One region of the Sphingobium sp. DN12 genome, then DNA from elsewhere that is predicted to be linked to it. Evidence: predicted binding sites of a transcription regulator. Region 1 holds the regulator's gene; each other region holds the start of a gene.

Evidence for each region. The regulator LexA, encoded in region 1, represses DNA repair genes until DNA is damaged. The targets are predictions, from matches to a motif close to GTTCCNCNCTTGTTCT.
Region 2: recA (recombinase RecA) is a predicted target of LexA. The motif match lies at 1,835-1,850, and genes of this name have one in related genera.
Region 3: ACI6S0_RS10695 (ATP-dependent helicase) is a predicted target of LexA. The motif match lies at 2,083-2,098, and genes of this name have one in related genera.
Region 4: ACI6S0_RS16015 (ImuA family protein) is a predicted target of LexA. The motif match lies at 1,499-1,514, and genes of this name have one in related genera.

The regions. Positions count from the first base shown of each region.
Region 1 is NZ_CP173717.1:1,154,400-1,158,649, forward strand. Features, by position in the region: gene ACI6S0_RS05480 (ComEC/Rec2 family competence protein) at 1-1,571, shown strand, start outside; gene ACI6S0_RS05485 (DUF4440 domain-containing protein) at 1,548-2,264, opposite strand; gene lexA (transcriptional repressor LexA) at 2,373-3,050, opposite strand; gene ACI6S0_RS05495 (molybdopterin molybdotransferase MoeA) at 3,155-4,250, opposite strand, start outside.
Region 2 is NZ_CP173717.1:3,477,636-3,481,885, reverse strand. Features, by position in the region: gene ACI6S0_RS16360 (methyl-accepting chemotaxis protein) at 1-238, shown strand, start outside; gene ACI6S0_RS16355 (hypothetical protein) at 327-512, shown strand; gene recA (recombinase RecA) at 690-1,760, opposite strand; gene ACI6S0_RS16345 (response regulator) at 1,873-2,229, opposite strand; gene ACI6S0_RS16340 (ATP-binding protein) at 2,314-4,250, opposite strand, start outside.
Region 3 is NZ_CP173717.1:2,267,662-2,271,911, forward strand. Features, by position in the region: gene rsmD (16S rRNA (guanine(966)-N(2))-methyltransferase RsmD) at 1-191, shown strand, start outside; gene ACI6S0_RS10675 (globin domain-containing protein) at 207-653, opposite strand; gene ACI6S0_RS10680 (Rrf2 family transcriptional regulator) at 761-1,255, shown strand; gene ACI6S0_RS10685 (hypothetical protein) at 1,212-1,553, opposite strand; gene ACI6S0_RS10690 (GFA family protein) at 1,660-2,055, opposite strand; gene ACI6S0_RS10695 (ATP-dependent helicase) at 2,169-4,250, shown strand, end outside.
Region 4 is NZ_CP173717.1:3,409,656-3,413,905, reverse strand. Features, by position in the region: gene ACI6S0_RS16020 (DUF6504 family protein) at 1-824, opposite strand, end outside; gene ACI6S0_RS16015 (ImuA family protein) at 748-1,476, opposite strand; gene ACI6S0_RS16010 (SOS response-associated peptidase family protein) at 1,606-2,265, shown strand; partial or broken gene ACI6S0_RS16005 (SOS response-associated peptidase) at 2,389-2,940, shown strand; one part of gene ACI6S0_RS16000 (IS3 family transposase) at 2,980-3,920, opposite strand; AL1L pseudoknot at 3,811-3,927, opposite strand; one part of gene ACI6S0_RS16000 (IS3 family transposase) at 3,920-4,208, opposite strand.

The sequences.
Region 1 (4,250 bases):
CGCGACGCGCCTATTTCCAGGGGATCGGGGCGACCGGGCGCGCGCTGGCGCCGGTCGAGGTGGTGGAGAAGGCGCGTGAGGGGCCGACGCTGCGGGCGCGGCTGTTCGATCATATCAGCGGACAGGTGACGGGCGCACCGGCGGGGATTGCGGTGGCGCTGGCGACCGGCGACCAGGGCGCGATTGCCGAAACGGATGCGGAGGCGATGCGGCGCAGTGGGCTTGCCCATCTTCTCTCGATCAGCGGGCTGCATGTGACGGCGCTGATCGGGGCGGTGATCTTCCTGCTGTTGCGCCTGCTGGCGTTGATTCCGCGCGCGGCTTTGGACTGGCCGCTGATGCTGATCGCGGCGGCCGGGGGCGCGTTGGCGGGAATCGGCTACACGCTGCTGACTGGGGCGGAGGTGCCGACGGTGCGATCCTGCATCGCGGCGCTGCTGGTGCTGGGCGGGCTGGCGCTGGGGCGCGAGGCGATCACATTGCGGCTGGTGGCGACCGGTGCGCTGGTGGTGCTGGCCTTCTGGCCCGAGGCGCTGATCGGCCCGAGCTTCCAGATGAGCTTCGCCGCCGTAGTCGCGCTGGTGGCGCTGGGCGAGCATCGGCGGTTCAAGGCGTTCGCGATGGCGCGGGACGAGCCTTGGTTGCGCAAGGCCGGGCGGACGGTGGCGGCGATGCTGGTGACCGGCCTTGCCATCGAACTGGTGCTGGCGCCGATCGCGCTTTTCCATTTTCACAAGGCAGGTTTGCTCGGCGCGGTGGCCAATCTGGTCGCGATCCCGCTCACCACCTTCGTCATCATGCCGCTGGAGGCGCTGGCGCTGTGCTTCGATCTGGCCGGGCTGGGCGCGCCCTTCTGGTGGCTCACGGCCAAGGCGATCGCGCTGTTGCTGGCGGTGGCGCATGGCGTGGCGGCGAGCCCGATGGCGGTGATGCTGGCGCCGGCGGTGCCGGGCTGGATTTTCGGGATCATCGTGGTGGGAGGCCTCTGGTGCCTGCTCTGGCGCAGTCGCTGGCGCTGGCTGGGGCTTGGGCCGGTGGCGGTTGGTCTGATCGGCATCGCGCTGCTGGCGCCGCCCGATATCGTGGTGACGGGCGACGGGCGGCATGTCGCGGTGCGGACGCCGGCGGGGACGATGGCGCTGCTGCGCGAGGGGGCGGGCGACTATGTCCGCGACGTGCTGAGCGAGAGTGCGGGCTATGACGGGACGCTGGAGGCGATCGCGAAGATGAAGCAGGCACGCTGTTCGACCGATCTGTGCGCGGTGACGTTGCCGCGGGGCGGGCACGACTGGCGCTTGCTGGTGACCCGCAATGCGATGCTGGTCGATCGCCCGATATTGGAGCGGGACTGCGCGGCGGCCGATATCGTCATCAGCGACCGGGGCCTGCCCTGGTGGTGCCGACCGCGCTGGATGAAAATCGACCGCCGGCTGCTATCCCGCACCGGCGGCCTGTCGATTGGCCTTGAAAGCGGCAAAGTTCACACCGTCCATCGGCCCGGCGACGCGCATCCGTGGATCGTGCGACCGGCGGTGCGGCGACGGGTGTCAGGGCAGTTTGGCGGAGGTTGATATCTGGCCGCTGGTGAGGTGGCCGATCAGGCCGGTCACTGTGCCGGTGGGCGAGCGGGTGAAGACCAGCAGGTCCGCGCCGCCGGGGATGGCGAAGGCGCCCGGACCGACATGGATCAGGGCAGTCGGCGCATCCTGTGGCGTCGATTGGCCGTAGAGCGTGCCGTCGTGCACGGTGATGATGTCCGTCAGGCCGGCTGCCGAGCGATATTGGCCGACATAATCATCGAGCGGGTCGGCATCGGTCGGCACGGGCGCGGGGGGATAGAGGATCGAACTGTCCTGCCGGTGCAGATAGAGCCAGCGACTGCCCTGGCGCACAAAGATATCGCTTTCGTGCCAGCCGCCGACGGCATCGGCCATGTCTTCCCGGATCTCGGCATCGACCAGGGCGATGTCGTCGATGATGCGGGCATGGATCGACTGGATGGCATAGCTGCGCGACGGGTTGGAGATGGTCGGCAGATAGGCGGGCAGGTCGGCGCGGGTGCGCCGCTCGCCCAGATCGGAAATGACGACATAATCCTTGTCGAGCATCGCCATATATTTCGCGATATCGCCGCTCTTGAGCGCGGCTAGGCGCGTTTCGATCAGGCTGCGGAAAGGGGCGAGGGTCTGTTCGTCATCCTGCGCGATCGCAGGAGAAGCGCATGACAGGACGATGATCGGACAGATGGAGCGCAAATAGGACATGAGCCAGACCCCCTGTAACGCAGCGCCATGCTATCATGGCTGCAGGGGGCTGCCCATCCCGGATCGGACGGGACGGGGCGACGGAACGCTGCTCCGCCGCTCACCGGGTCAGTTGTAGCGGCGCAGCAGGCCGGCGAGCTTGCCTTGGATGCGGACCTGGCGCGTATCGTAGATCTGCGGTTCATAGGCGGCATTGGCGGGATCGAGCCGGACCCGGCTGCCTTCGCGGCGGAAATATTTGAGCGTCGCTTCGGCGTCGTCGATCAGGGCGACGACGATCTGGCCCTCGCGCGCGACATCGGTGCGCTGGATCAGCGCGAAGTCGCCGTCGAGAATGCCGGCCTCCATCATCGAGTCCCCCGACACTTCGAGCGCATAATGGTCGCCCGAGCCGAGCAAGGCGGCGGGGACGGAGAGCATGGTATGGCTTTCCATCGCCTCGATCGGCACGCCGGCGGCGATGCGGCCGTGCAGCGGGATTTCGATCACGTCATTGGCGGCGGTCGGCAGCAGCACGGCCGGAGCCGACACCTTGGGCGTCGGAATGGCCGGCGCGGGGGCGCGGTGCATCGCATCGGGCAGCTTCAACACTTCGAGCGCGCGGGCGCGGTTAGGCAGGCGACGGATGAAGCCCCGTTCCTCCAGCGCATTGATCAGCCGGTGGATGCCGGACTTGGAGCGCAGGTCGAGCGCGTCCTTCATCTCCTCGAACGAAGGGGACACGCCGCCTTCTTCCAGCCGGGTCTGAATGAAGCTCAGCAATTCCTGCTGCTTAGGCGTCAACATCGGCGGTCCTCCATGGAACGAATGAAGAACGCATAGGAAACGGAAAGGGGCAAGTCAAGCGCGTTAAGCCATGCGCCGCTTTTGCCGGTCAGGCAGTCAGATAGTCAGGCGGTCAGGGGGATGATGTCGACCATGTCGCCGGCAATGGCGGGGGCTGAGCCGGCCGGCCGGCGGATCAGACAGTCGGCCAGCGCCATGGCGGCGGTGGCGGCGCTGTCCTGCGATGTGACCGAGACGATGCCGTCGGCCCCGCGATAGGCGCGCAGATAATCGTCGCGCTCCGCCGTTGGGCCGAGTGGGGCCGCAAGGCGGGCCTGCACGACCGGCGGCAGCGGCGCGCGCGATCCGGCGAGATGGCGGACCAGCGGGCAGAGGAAGAGGGTGCCGGTGACGAAGGCGGAAACCGGATTGCCCGGCAGGCCGAGAAAGGTGGCGTTCCCCAGGCGCCCGGCCATCAGCGGCTTCCCCGGCCGCATCGCGATCTTGTAGAAATCGAGCGTGCCGCCGGCGGCCGCGAAGGCGGGGCGGACATAGTCATGGTCGCCGACCGAGGCGCCGCCGGTCGAGACGATGATGTCGGCCTGTGACGCCTGTTCCAGCGCCTGCGTCATGGCGGAGAGATCGTCGGGCACGATGCCGAGGTCGATCACCTCGCAGGGCAGGGCGGCGAGCAGCGCGGCCAGCATCGGCGCGTTGGAGGAGGGGAGATAGCCCGGCGGCGTCGGCGCGCCGGGGGGCACAAGTTCATTGCCGGTCGAGAGCAGGGCGATGCGGGGCCGGGCGCTGACGGGCAGGCTGCCATGGCCGCCAAGGACGGCAAGCGCGATCTGGCCCGGCGTGAGGCGGCTGCCTGCGCTGACCAGCAGCGTGCCGGCGCGGAAATCGGAACCGAGCGGGCGGACATGCCTGCCGGGCGTCAATATGCCGTCATGCGCGGTCAGTTTGTCGCCGGCGCGCGTGGCATTTTCCTGGATCAGGATCGCATCGGCGCCGGCCGGCAAGGGCGCGCCAGTGAAGATGCGGCAAGCCTGGCCCGGTTGCAGGGGCGGGATATCGGCGTCGCCCGCGCTGCTGGTGGCGACCAGCTGCCACGGTCCGGCGCCTTCGGATGCGCGCACGGCATAGCCGTCCATCGCGGAAAGATCGGCCCAGGGCTGGTCGCGGAGCGCGGTGATGTCGGTGGCGAGCCAGCGACCGGCG
Region 2 (4,250 bases), 2.3 Mb from region 1:
GGTCTTCTCGGCGGTGGCGCGCCATGGCGCCTTCAGCCGGTCGATCGCCGCCAGCCTGTCGGAAGCCGGATCGTCGAGCGACCATATCCGCCAGAGTGCGCGCCAGATCAGCGACAATGCGAGCGCGGCGGCGGCGGGCGCCCATGATATCGGCGTTGCGGCGGGGCAGCTGGCGACGGTCGCGCACCGGCTGGACGATCGGGCGAGCCGGTTCCTGCAGGCGATCCAGGCAGGCTGAACCGCACAAAGCCTCTGGTAACGGCGCAAAAAGCAGCTAGTCTTGCACCCAATGGGTCCGGCACGGGCCGAAAATGGGAGAGAAGATCATGCTCGTCATGTTCGTCGGCGTCGATCGCACCGAAACCGCGGTCAACCCTACCCAGGTGACCTTCGTCTCATCCGTGACCGACGGCACCCGCATCCGCTTTGGCGAAGGCCGCAGCGTCACCGTGACCGAACCGATCGCCGAGGTGCTGGATTCGCTCAACCGCGCCCTGCGGCCGCACGAATAGCGGTCTTTTCCCTCTTCCCCTCCGTTGCGCCTGCATGGCGACAGCCCCGTCGCGCGCCCGGCAGGTAAAAGGCCCGCCGCGCCATCGCGCAACGGGCCTTTTCAGAGCGTGAAGCCAGAGGTGGACGAAAGGCAGGATCAAGCGCCCGGTTGATCCGGTCGGGCGCGGTCGCCCTGCTTAGTCGTCATCCCCCGCTTCGGGTCCGGCCATCATCCCTTCGGCGACTTCCTCGGTCTTGCCGCGGATCGCCTTTTCCAGGCGGTCTGCCATTTCGGGATTTTCCTTGAGGAAGGTCTTGGCGTTTTCGCGACCCTGGCCGATGCGGACCGAGTCATAGGAGAACCAGGAGCCCGACTTCTCGACCAGCCCGGCCTTGACGCCGATATCGAGCATCTCGCCGATCTTGGAAATGCCCTCGCCATACATGATGTCGAATTCGACCTGCTTGAAGGGCGGGGCGACCTTGTTCTTCACCACCTTCACGCGGGTCGCGTTGCCGACGATATCGTCGCGATCCTTGATCTGGCCGGTGCGACGGATGTCGAGACGGACCGAGGCGTAGAATTTGAGCGCGTTGCCGCCGGTCGTGGTTTCCGGATTGCCGTACATCACGCCGATCTTCATGCGCACCTGGTTGATGAAGATCACCATGCACTTGGAGCGGGCGATCGACCCGGTCAGCTTGCGCAGCGCCTGGCTCATGAGGCGCGCCTGCAGGCCGACATGGCTGTCGCCCATCTCGCCCTCGATCTCGGCGCGCGGCACCAGCGCGGCGACCGAGTCGACGACGAGGATGTCGATGGCGTTGGAGCGGACCAGCGTGTCGACGATTTCCAGCGCCTGTTCGCCGGTGTCGGGCTGCGACACGATCAGTTCGTCAATGTCGACGCCCAGCTTCTTGGCATAAATGGGGTCGAGCGCATGTTCCGCGTCGACGAAGGCAGCGGTGCCGCCGGCCTTCTGGGCTTCGGCGATCGCATGCAGCGTCAGCGTGGTCTTGCCCGAGCTTTCGGGGCCGTAAATCTCGATGATGCGGCCCTTGGGCAGGCCGCCGATGCCGAGCGCGATGTCGAGGCCGAGCGAACCGGTCGAGATCGATTCAATCTCGATCTTCTCGCGGCTGCCGAGCTTCATCGCGCTGCCCTTGCCGAAGGCGCGATCAATCTGGGCGAGCGCCGCCTCCAATGCTTTCTGTCTGTCCATTGTGCCTGTCTTCTTGGAATCGATGAGTGAGAGCATAGCGGTCATCGGCCTATCCCCTGTCAAGCGGATCGCGTCGAGTCACTCGGCGCCTGCCAATGATGTATCCTTTTTGTTCCTGCGGAACAAGAGGGGAACGGAAATTTCCTATCCTGCCTATTCAGTCGGCGAGAATCTTCTCCAGCGCGCGCTCCACGGCGCCGATGGTGAAGGGCTTGGCGAGCGTCGGGCGATCGGCATGGCCCGGCGGCAGATCATCCGCCATGCCGCCGGTGGCGAACAGGAAGGGGATCGACTGCTGCGCCAATATGTCGGCGACCGGCCAGCTTTTTTCACCCTGGAGATTGCAGTCGAGCAGGGCGGCGTCGAACCCGCCCTCGCGCGCCAGGGCGCACGCCTCGTCCACCGACGCGGCGGTCGCGTGGAGGCGATAGCCGAGCGCGTCGAGATAATCTTCCAGCATCATGCCGATCATTGCTTCATCCTCGACGATGAGGATGGACTTGCCGTCAGCCATGCGCCCTTGTCCCTTGTTTTTGCTTCCCATCGCTAGCCAAAGGGGCAGGCGATGCCCAGCATAATCGTTTGCCGGCGGGCAAGTTCATTCCGCCGCCGGTCGCATCGCCAGCGCGTCGCGCGCCGCTTCGGCCAACTGGTTGACGGAAAAGGGCTTGGGCAGGAAGGCGACATTGGCGATGTCGATCGACTTGCGCAATTGCTCCTCGGCATAGCCGGACATGAACAGCACGGGGAGGTCCGGGAAGCTGCGCCGCGCCTGTGCCACCATCGCCGGGCCATCCATATTGGGCATCACCACGTCGGAGATCAGCAGGTCGATCTTCTCGCCGCCGCCCAGCACTTCCAGCCCCTGTTCGCCGTCGCTGGCGGTCAGCACCTTGTAGCCCTGGCGGGTGAGGGCGCGTTCGGCCACGGCGCGGACCATATCCTCATCCTCGACCAGCAGCACCGTGCCGGTGCCCCAGGTTTCGCTGCGCTTGATCGGCGTCTTGGGCTTGGCCTGTTCGATGTCGCCGCCGGCATAGACCGGCAGATAGATGACGAAACTGGCGCCCCGGCCCAGTTCGGATTCGGCGAAGATATAGCCGCCCGACTGCTTGACGATGCCGTAGACGGTGGACAGGCCAAGACCGGTGCCCTTGCCCAATTCCTTGGTGGTGAAGAAGGGTTCGAAGATCTTGGACAAGATGTCGGGCGGGATGCCCAGGCCCGTGTCGGACACGCGCAGCGCGGTATAGTCGCTGATCGGCAGAATTTGCTGCCGCATCTCGCGCACGCGGTTCGCTGGCACGCCATAGGTCTGGATATTGAGCGTGCCGCCTTCGGGCATGGCGTCGCGGGCATTGACCGCCAGGTTGACGATGACCTGTTCCAGCTGGCCGGGGTCGGCGCGCACCGCGTCGAGGTTGCGGCCATGGCTGACGTCGAGCTTCACATTTTCGCCGAGCAGGCGCTTCAACAGGTTGGAAACGTCGGCGACGATGTCGGGCAGCTGCAATATCTGCGGGCGCAGCGTCTGCTGGCGCGAGAAGGCAAGCAGCTGGCGGGTGAGGCCGGCGGCGCGATTGCTGTTCGACTTGATCTGGGTGATGTCGTCATAGTCGCTGTCGCCCGGCGTATGGCGCATCAGCATCAGGTCGCAATGGCCGATGATGGCGGTCAGGATATTGTTGAAGTCATGGGCGACGCCGCCCGCCAGCTGGCCGATCGCCTGCATCTTGGTCGCCTGCGCGACCTGGCGCTTGAGCTTCGATTCCTCGCTATTGTCCTTGAGGCTGAGCAGCACGGCGGCCTCGCCCAGGCCGCGCACGCCGGCAAGGCTGAGCGCGATCGGTTCCTCGGGCTGTTCGCGCATGCGCACGGCGATGTCGCCCGACATTTGCGGGCCGACGGCAAAGCGGCGCACCGCGTCGGCCACCGCCGCCTGATCCTCGCGCACGACCAGGTCGCCGGGATAGCTGGGCGTTTCGGCATCCTTGATGCCGGCGGCGCGGGCGAACGCCTTGTTGACGAACAGCACCCGGCCGTCGCGATCGGCCATGGCGAGGCCGAAGGGCAGCAGCGAGAGCAGGGTTTCGATGTAGGAAAGGGCGGAGGTGCCGCCACCGCCGACCGGCTCGTCGATCAGCAGCAACAGCATCGGGCCGTCCTGCGCCCCATTCTGGATGCCGCCCGGCTGGGTGGCGCGGCGCAGCGGCACCTGCAGCAGGCGCAGCGGCAGGCCGCCGCTTTCCTCCCGCGCCAGGAACAGCCGGCCCTTGTCATCGACCCGCATATGGGCGGCGAAATCGCGGCCGGTGATGTTGGCGTCGATCCGGCCGGCGGCGCGCAGCAGGAAGGCGCCGTTGGCGGCGCGGATGCGGCCCTCGCCGCCGATCATCACCGCCATGATGCCGGCTTCGCCCAACTGCCGCCCGGCCTCGCCCGTCAGGACGCGATGGACATCGTCGAGCGCGCTGGGCTGGCGCATCGGGGTGAAGCGCCAGAGCAGATAATCTTCCGACCGGCCAGTGCGGGTGA
Region 3 (4,250 bases), 1.1 Mb from region 1:
CCGGTGCGGGCCAGGTCGCACTCGACAAGCTGGCACGCCTGGGCTGGACCAGCCCGGCCACCTGGATCAGCATCGAAACCGACCGGCGCGAAGACGTGGCGGTCAAGGGCTTCATCGTCGACGCCGTGCGCGACGTCGGCAAGGCTCGCCTCACCCTGCTCCGCGCAGAGGACAGCGCGCCCACCGCGTAACCATCAGGCGAAATATCAGGCGGCCTCTGCGTAGGCCGCCTGCTCCTTGCCGATCAGGATATCGGCCAGGAAGCCATAGGCCTCCGCCCAGGCGGCCAGCACCTCATCGGTCGCCACTTCTTCGCCCAGCACTTCGCGGATCGCGGGCAGCAGGGCGGCCGCCACCTTGGGATAATGGTCCGGCTGCACGCCCGTATCGACATGGCGCTGCACCATGCGCGCAATCGCGCCGTCCAGCGCCTGCAACTTGTCGACATTCTCGGCAAAGCCCAGGATCGCCGCCGCCAGCCGGCGCGGCTGCTCGCCGCTGGCCTGCGCCGCCTGATCGAACATGTCCTTGATCGACGCATCCTCGAACAGCCGTGCATACATGCGGGTGGTGATCTCGACGCCATGACGGCGCAGCGCCGGGCCGGTCGCCTTCACGATGGCGATGGTTTCGGGGGACAGATTTTCGCGCATGACAGGCTCCTTATCGGGGACTCGATAAGGTTCATTTAATATGCATCTTTTAAGATGTAAATTGAATATATGTTTATGACGCTCTGCCCGCAGGATAGGAGGGCGCGATGCAATTGACCCGCCACACCGATTATGCGCTGCGCGTGCTGATCCATCTTGCCGCCGTGCCGGGCGGACGGGCGACGATCCCGGAGATTGCGGACGCCTATGGCCTGTCGCGCAATCATCTGATGAAGGTGGTGCATGGTCTGGGCCAGGGTGGCTTCATCCGCACCCAGCGCGGTCGGGGCGGCGGCTTCGCCCTTGCCGCCGATCCTGCCGATATCCGCATCGGCACAGTGGTGCGCCATAGCGAGCCGGACATGGCGATGGCCGATTGCGCGTCCTGCGCGATCCGCCCGGCCTGCGGCCTGTCAGGCATATTGGCCCAGGCGGTCGGCGCCTTCCTGACGGTGCTGGACGGCTATAGCCTGGCCGACGCGGCGCGTGACCGGGCTGGCCTTGCAGCGCTCATCGCCGCCCTGCCCGGCCCTGCCGCCGCCGATCCCAATCCGGATCTCAGCCCGGCCTGCGCATCCTCTTCTTCGCCTCGCCCGGATTGACGCAACCGTCCTGCACGCCCTTGCCGCAGACCGGATAGGCCTTCGCCTCGGTCGGCGGCGGCGTCATGTTGCCGCCCACCGTCACAGGATTGGCCGCCGTGCCCACCGGCGCGGCCGGATCGCGCGGCACGTCCGCCGGCGCCGGCACCATGCCCGTCTCGGCCGGCACCGCGCCGGTCGGCTGGGCCGCATTGGGATCCTGCTTCTGGGCCGGCGACGACATCGCCTGCGCCCCGGCCTGACCGGGCAGCGCCGCCATCGACAGGGCGGCAAAGCCGGCGATCATGATGATCTTCATCGGGTTCGTCCTTCTACTCCTTGCCCCGAGCAAGGGAGAAACCGGCCGCCCCGCCTCCCTGTTCCGCGTCAGCGACGAACCGTGCCGCCGCTGACGCCGACCGCACTCAGTCCGCCGGGTATCGATCGAACCGGGGCAGGTCATGCGCCGCCGCCATCCACGGCGCCGCCTCGGCATATTGGACATGCACCGCCGGCGGAAAGGCGCTCTGGTCGTCCAGCGTCGCGCTCTGGATGTCGATCATGCCGGGAAAGACCGTCGGGTTGGTGTAGAACAACCCGGTGCCACAGGTGCCGCAGAAATGGCGGGTCGCATTGTCCGACGACTGATAGGTGACCGGATCGCCCTCTATCGTCACCTTGTCATGCGGGAACAGCGCCCAGCCGACCATCGGCGCGCCCGCGCTCATCCGGCAATCGCTGCAATGGCAGAGCGCGCTGTAAACCGGCTCGCCCTCCGCCGCATAATGGATCGCCCCGCACTGGCACCGCCCCGTCACCATCATCTTGCTCCATTCGCATCTTGCGTGATTCCCTTTTTGTTCTCATAGATTGCGTCCCGCTGCAAGGCCATCCGCCCTTGCCCCCGCAACCACCCATCCCTAGTTGATCGCCCATGACCGTGCCTGCCCCCTCTCCCAACGATCCGCCCTATCTGAAGGGCCTCAACGAACCGCAGCGCGAAGCGGTGCTGACAACGGAGGGGCCGGTGCTGGTGCTGGCCGGCGCGGGCACGGGCAAGACCGCAGCGCTCACCGCCCGCCTCGCCCATCTGGTCGCGACCCAGCGCGCCTGGCCGTCGGAAATCCTGGCTGTCACCTTCACCAACAAGGCGGCACGGGAGATGCGCGAGCGCGTCGGCCGGATGATCGGCCCGGCGGTCGAGGGCATGCCCTGGCTCGGCACCTTCCACGCGATCGCCGCCAAGATGCTGCGCCGCCACGCCGAACTGGTCGGGCTCCAGTCCAATTTCACCATCCTCGACACCGACGACCAGTTGCGCCTGATGAAGCAGTTGATCCAGGCGGAGGGGATTGACGAGAAGCGCTGGCCCGCCCGCCAGCTCGCCGGCCTGATCGACCAGTGGAAGAACAAGGGCCTCACGCCGGAGGAAGTCGGCGCCGGCGAGGCGGAAGGCTATGCCCATGGCAAGGGTCAGAAGCTCTATGCCGCCTATCAGGCCCGCCTGCGTGAAGTGAATGCGTGTGATTTCGGTGACTTGCTGCTACATTCTCTCACCATCTTGAAGCGCCACCGCGACGTGCTGGAGCAATATCAGCAACGCTTCAAATATATCATGGTGGACGAATATCAGGACACCAACTCCAGCCAGTATCTCTGGCTCCGCCTGCTCGCCCAGACCCGCAAGAATATCTGCTGCGTCGGTGACGACGATCAGTCCATCTATTCATGGCGTGGCGCAGAAGTTGCCAATATCCTACGGTTTGAAAAGGATTTTCCGGGTGCTGTGATCGTTCGCCTGGAACAGAATTACCGCTCCACCCCGCATATCCTGGGCGCCGCCTCCGGGGTGATTGCGGAAAATGGCAATCGCCTGGGCAAGACCCTGTGGACCGACATCGACGTTGGCGAGAAGGTGCGCGTGCTCGGCGTGTGGGACGGGCCGGAGGAAGCCCGCCGCGTCGGCGACGAGATCGAGGCGATCGCTCGCGCCGGCGGTTCGCTGGACGAGGTCGCGATCCTTGTCCGCGCCCAGCACCAGACCCGCGAATTCGAAGACCGCTTCATCCAGATCGGCCTGCCCTATCGCATCGTCGGCGGCTTCCGCTTCTATGAGCGCGCCGAAATCCGCGACGCGCTCGCCTATCTGCGCCTCGTCAACCAGCCGGCCGACGACCTGGCCTTCGAACGCATCGTCAACGTGCCGAAGCGCGGCCTGGGCGACAAGGCGGTCGAGAAGCTGCATCGGCTGGCGCGCGCGGAGGGCGTTCCCCTAGCCCTCGCCGCTGCCCGCATCCTCGACACCGACGAACTGACGCCCCAGGCGCGCCGTTCGCTCGGCGCCTTCATCGGCGACCTCGCCCGCTGGCGCGATCGCGCCGCACAACTGCCCCATGCCGAACTGGCGCGCCAGATCCTGGACGAAAGCGGCTATACCGCCACGCTCCAGGCCGAACGCTCCACCGAAAGCGCCGGCCGCCTCGAAAATCTGAGCGAACTCACCCGCGCGATGGAGGAATATGAGACGCTGGGCGCCTTCCTCGAACATGTCAGCCTGGTCATGGACAATGAGGCGCAGCAGGACGAGCAGAAGCTCACCATCATGACCATCCACGCCGCCAAGGGGCTGGAATTCGACAATGTCTTCCTCGCCGGCTGGGAGGAAGGCATCTTCCCCTCGCAGCGCGCGCTGGACGAAGGCGGGCTCAACAGCCTGGAGGAGGAACGGCGCCTCGCCTATGTGGCGATCACGCGCGCGCGCAAGCGCTGCACCATCCTCCACGCCGCCAATCGCCGCATCTATGGCCAGTGGACCAGTAGCATCCCCTCCCGCTTCGTCGGCGAATTGCCACCCGAACATGTGGATGAGGAAAGCAGCATGTCCGGCGGCGCCTCGCTCTGGCGCGCCAACTGGTCCGAACGGGACGATCCCTTCGCCAATGTCGCGCGCGGCTCGTCGCGCGGCCCCGGCTGGCAGCGCGCCCAGACCAGCGGCCAGTTCAGCCGCGAACCCGTG
Region 4 (4,250 bases), 2.3 Mb from region 1:
AGGCGGGCAAGATCGGTGCACAGGTCCGCGATGACCTGGCCAATGGCATCGGCGGTACCGATCGGTTCGAGCAGGCTGCGCCGCACGCGCGGCAAGCTGGCGCGGTAGATCGGATCGATGGGTTCGGGCACCTGGCCCAGGGCCTGGTCGAGCCGTTTGTAGAGCTGCCGGCCGAACCGCTTGGCGAGGGGCGCACGCGGCGCGGCGATCAGCTGCTCGATGCGCTCGAACCCCATGCGGCGCAGTTCGCTCACGACGCCCGGCTCGATGCGCAGCGCCGACACCGGCATGATCGAGAGCGCGGCGCGCGTGGCCCCGGGCTCGATGATGTTCGGCCGTCCTGATGGCACAAACCGTGCCACCGCATGGGCGCAACCGGGCGTGTCGGCGACCGCGACCTGGCAGGCGAGGCCCGAGCCACTGACCCGGCGCATCATGTCCTTGAGGAGTGGCACTTCACCCTCGAAAAGATGGGCGCAGCCGGTAATATCGATCCACAGGCCATCAGATGGATCGGGCGCGACGATCGGAGAATAGCGCTTTCCTGCCCACAGAGCGAGCCGGCGCAGGCCCTCAAGATCTCCCTCGGGATCGGCATCCACGACGTCCAGGTCCGGCGCCAGCGACCGGGCGCGCGTTACCGTCATGCCGACGGCTATGCCAAGCCGGCGCGCCTCCTCGTCCACGGCCGCGATCAGGCGGCGGCCATGGTCGGCATGGGCGGTGACGAGGGGCGGTGCGCCGCCTTCAGGCGGCCTGCCGGCTTTGCGACGGATACGATCCGTCGACCAGCGCGGCAGGAACAGCGAGACAACCCGTCTCATCGCTTCCCTCTACGGTCCAGATTTGGGGTTCGGTGCCGCGCGCGCGCTCAAGCGCCAGCGACCAGCGCGGACGCGCGAGACCAGGATAGCCGAGCGCCTGGCTGGGCACGGCGCGCACCCGCCAGCGGGTCAAGGCGGCGCTGCCCTCTGCATAGCTTTCGGGCAGCATGGCGCGGCGAAAGACCATGGCCAATACGCCAGACTGTTCGGCGGCCAGTTGCAGCCGGCGCGAGGCGGTGAGCGACATTTTCCGCAGTTCCCCGACGACACCGCCAAGGCCGGGGTGACGCAAACATTCCTCCATCGCGATGAGGACGTTGGTGTCATTGCCCGCTTCCACGAAGATGACCCGATCGGGGTGGAGTCCGGCGAGATGCAGGGCCGGCGAGAACAGGTCGCGCCAGTGGAGGCACCAGATGATCTGGCCCTGCGACCGCGCGAGAATGCCGGCCAGGAAAATGGTCGCGGCTGCATCGTCGGAAAGGTCCGGACTGCCGGCGACCTCATGGAGCGCGCCGGTCGCTATGCCGCCGCCCGGCAGATGATCGTCAATGGCGTCGATGCCGAAGGGCAGCACCGGATGCCGACCGCCCACGGCTTCCACCTGCGCGATACGCGCACGCAGCTCGTCGAGGATGGCGGTTTTGGACATGGAGGCAGGGACTCGAAAATATATTCCCCATTTGTTCGCTCCAATCCTGCGCCAGAGTCAATGGCATTTCGTTCTTCATATGTTCCATGTTAAGGAGATGGCTTCGAGTCCCGGCAAGGAGGTCCCATCATGTCACGGCTGCATTGCGCGCGGGCGAGCATCGCCGAGATCGCGGCGCACTTCGGGGTCGATCCCTTGCCGTCGGTCGCGGTACCTGAGGAGACGGTGGAAGGGCTGCCGGGGCTGGTCGTCTTCGAGAAAGGCGGCCGGCGCCTGTTGCGGTCCATGACATGGGGTTTTCCGCGCCTGACCAAGGATATGCGCGCGCGCGGCGAAGAAGCGGGGCGGATCGGCTTGGTCGCTGATCTCACCAACCCAATGTGGGAGGAGATGGTGGTCGATCCGCGCTATCGCTGCCTCATCGTGCTCACCCATTTTGCCAATCCCGATGGCGTGCCCGGTGCCAAGACCAGGACCTGGTTTTCGGTGAAGCGCCAGCCGATCATTGCCTGGGCCGGATTCTGCCGAAACCTGCTGAGCGAGGGGCCGGTCTATGCCGGCATGACGATGGAGGCCAATGCCGCGATTCCGCCGACCAACGACCGGATGCCGGTGCTGCTTGATCCCCATGACTATGACGCCTGGCTGCATGGCGGCATCCAGGATGTGATCCGGTTCCAGTTCCGTTCGCCCTTTGCGGCAGAACGGATGGAGGTGCAGCAAACCGAGGATAGCTGGCGCAGCAAGGCGCCGCCGCCCGGAACGCAGGCGCAGGCGCTTTTGCTGTAGTCGGGGCGAGAAATTTGCCGGCTATCCTGCCAGACAGGCGGCTTTCCCGTCTTTCGCGCCATGATAGGATGAAGCTGGAATCGCCAACTGCTCCAGCCGCTTCGTTCGAACAGGAGGTCAGCCATCTGCAATCTCTACACCGAGCGTCTGAGCGCTGCCGAGGTGGCCGCCCATTTCGGCGTCGCCAACCCGGTCATGTCCAATGCCGGTGACGAGGTCTATCCCGGCACGCCGGGCCTCGTGATCCGGGAGGAAGCCGGGCAGCGCATCATGCAGTCGATGACCTGGGGCTTCCCGTTGCGCCTCAAGGGCATGGCCCCGACGGCAAAGCCCAAGCCTGTCAACAATATTGCCGATCTCGCCAAGCCGATGTGGAAAGGCCTGGCGGCCAAGCCGCAATGGCGCTGCCTCATCCCGCTGACGGCCTTTGCCGAAGCGGAGGGTCAAAAGGGCGCTAAGACCCGGACCTGGTTCAATGTGAAGGGACAGCCGATCTTTGCATGGGCGGGGCTATGGCGCGTGAGCGATGAATGGGGGCCTGTCTATTCGGGCGTAATGACCGATTGCAACGAAGCCATCCGGCCTGTGCATGATCGCATGCCGGTGCTTCTCATGCCAGATGATTATGAGCGGTGGCTTCACGGCTCATTTGATGACGCCGTGTCATTTCAGGACTGAACCGCACCGGGTCTGCCGGAGGCATTGGGTTGTGAGTCACGCTGCCATATCGATGTTGGCCGCGGCAGCATAATATTGTTCTTCGGCTTCGGCAGGAGGGATGTTGCCGATGGACTCCAGCAGCCGACGATGGTTGAACCAGTCGACCCATTCGAGCGTGGCATATTCGACTGCTTCGAAGCTGCGCCATGGTCCACGCCTGTGGATCACCTCAGCCTTGTAAAGGCCATTGATCGTCTCGGCCAAAGCGTTGTCATAGCTATCGCCGACGCTGCCGACTGAGGGTTCTATCCCGGCTTCGGCGAGACGCTCGGTGTACTTGATGGAGACGTATTGCGACCCGCGATCGCTATGATGGATGAGGCCGCCCCGATGGGCCGGCCGACGATCGTGAAGCGCCTGTTCCAGAGCATCGAGCACGAAGCTGGCATGGGCCGTTCTGCTGGCCCGCCAACCTACAATCCGCCGAGCATAGGTATCGATGACGAAGGCAACGTAGACGAACCCCGCCCAGGTCGCGACGTAGGTGAAGTCCGACACCCACAGCATGTTCGGCGCTGGCGCGTAGAACTTGCGGTTGACGTGATCGAGAGGGCATGGCGCCGCCTTGTCACTGATAGTTGTGCGCACCGGCTTGCCCCGGATCACCCCTGCCAAGCCCATCTCCCGCATCAACCGCGCGACTGTGCAGCGGGCGACCGGAAAGCCTTCCCGCATCATCTGCCGCCAGACCTTGCGCACGCCGTAGACCGCGAAGTTCTCGGCGAATACGCGCGCGACCTCGGGCTTCAGGGCGACGTCCCGCTGCGCCCGCGCCGACAGGCGTGTCGGATCCTGCCGCTTTGCGACGCGCTCGTGGTAAGTGGATGGGGCGATCGGCAGGACACGGCAGATCGGCTCGACCCCATAGGCATCGCGGTGATCGTCGATGAAGGCGATCATCGCCGGAACGGGCGGTCGAGCTCCGCCTGGGCAAAATATGCCGATGCCTTGCGCAGGATCTCATTGGCCTGTCGCAGCTCGCGGACCTCGCGCTCCAGTGCCTTCATCTTGTCGGCTACCTCGGTCGGGACGCCCGCGCGCTTGCCGCTGTCGACCTCAGCCTTCTTCACCCACTCATGCAGCGTCTGCGGAACGCAGCCGATCTTCTCCGCAATCGAAACCACCGCTGCCCAGCGAGAGGGGTAATCACGTTCGTGATCGATCACCATACGCACCGCGCGCTCGCGGACTTCCGGCGCAAACTTGTTCGTTGTCTTGCTCATACAGGCTCCACCTTCTCAGGAGTTGGAGCCTCCGGCAAACCC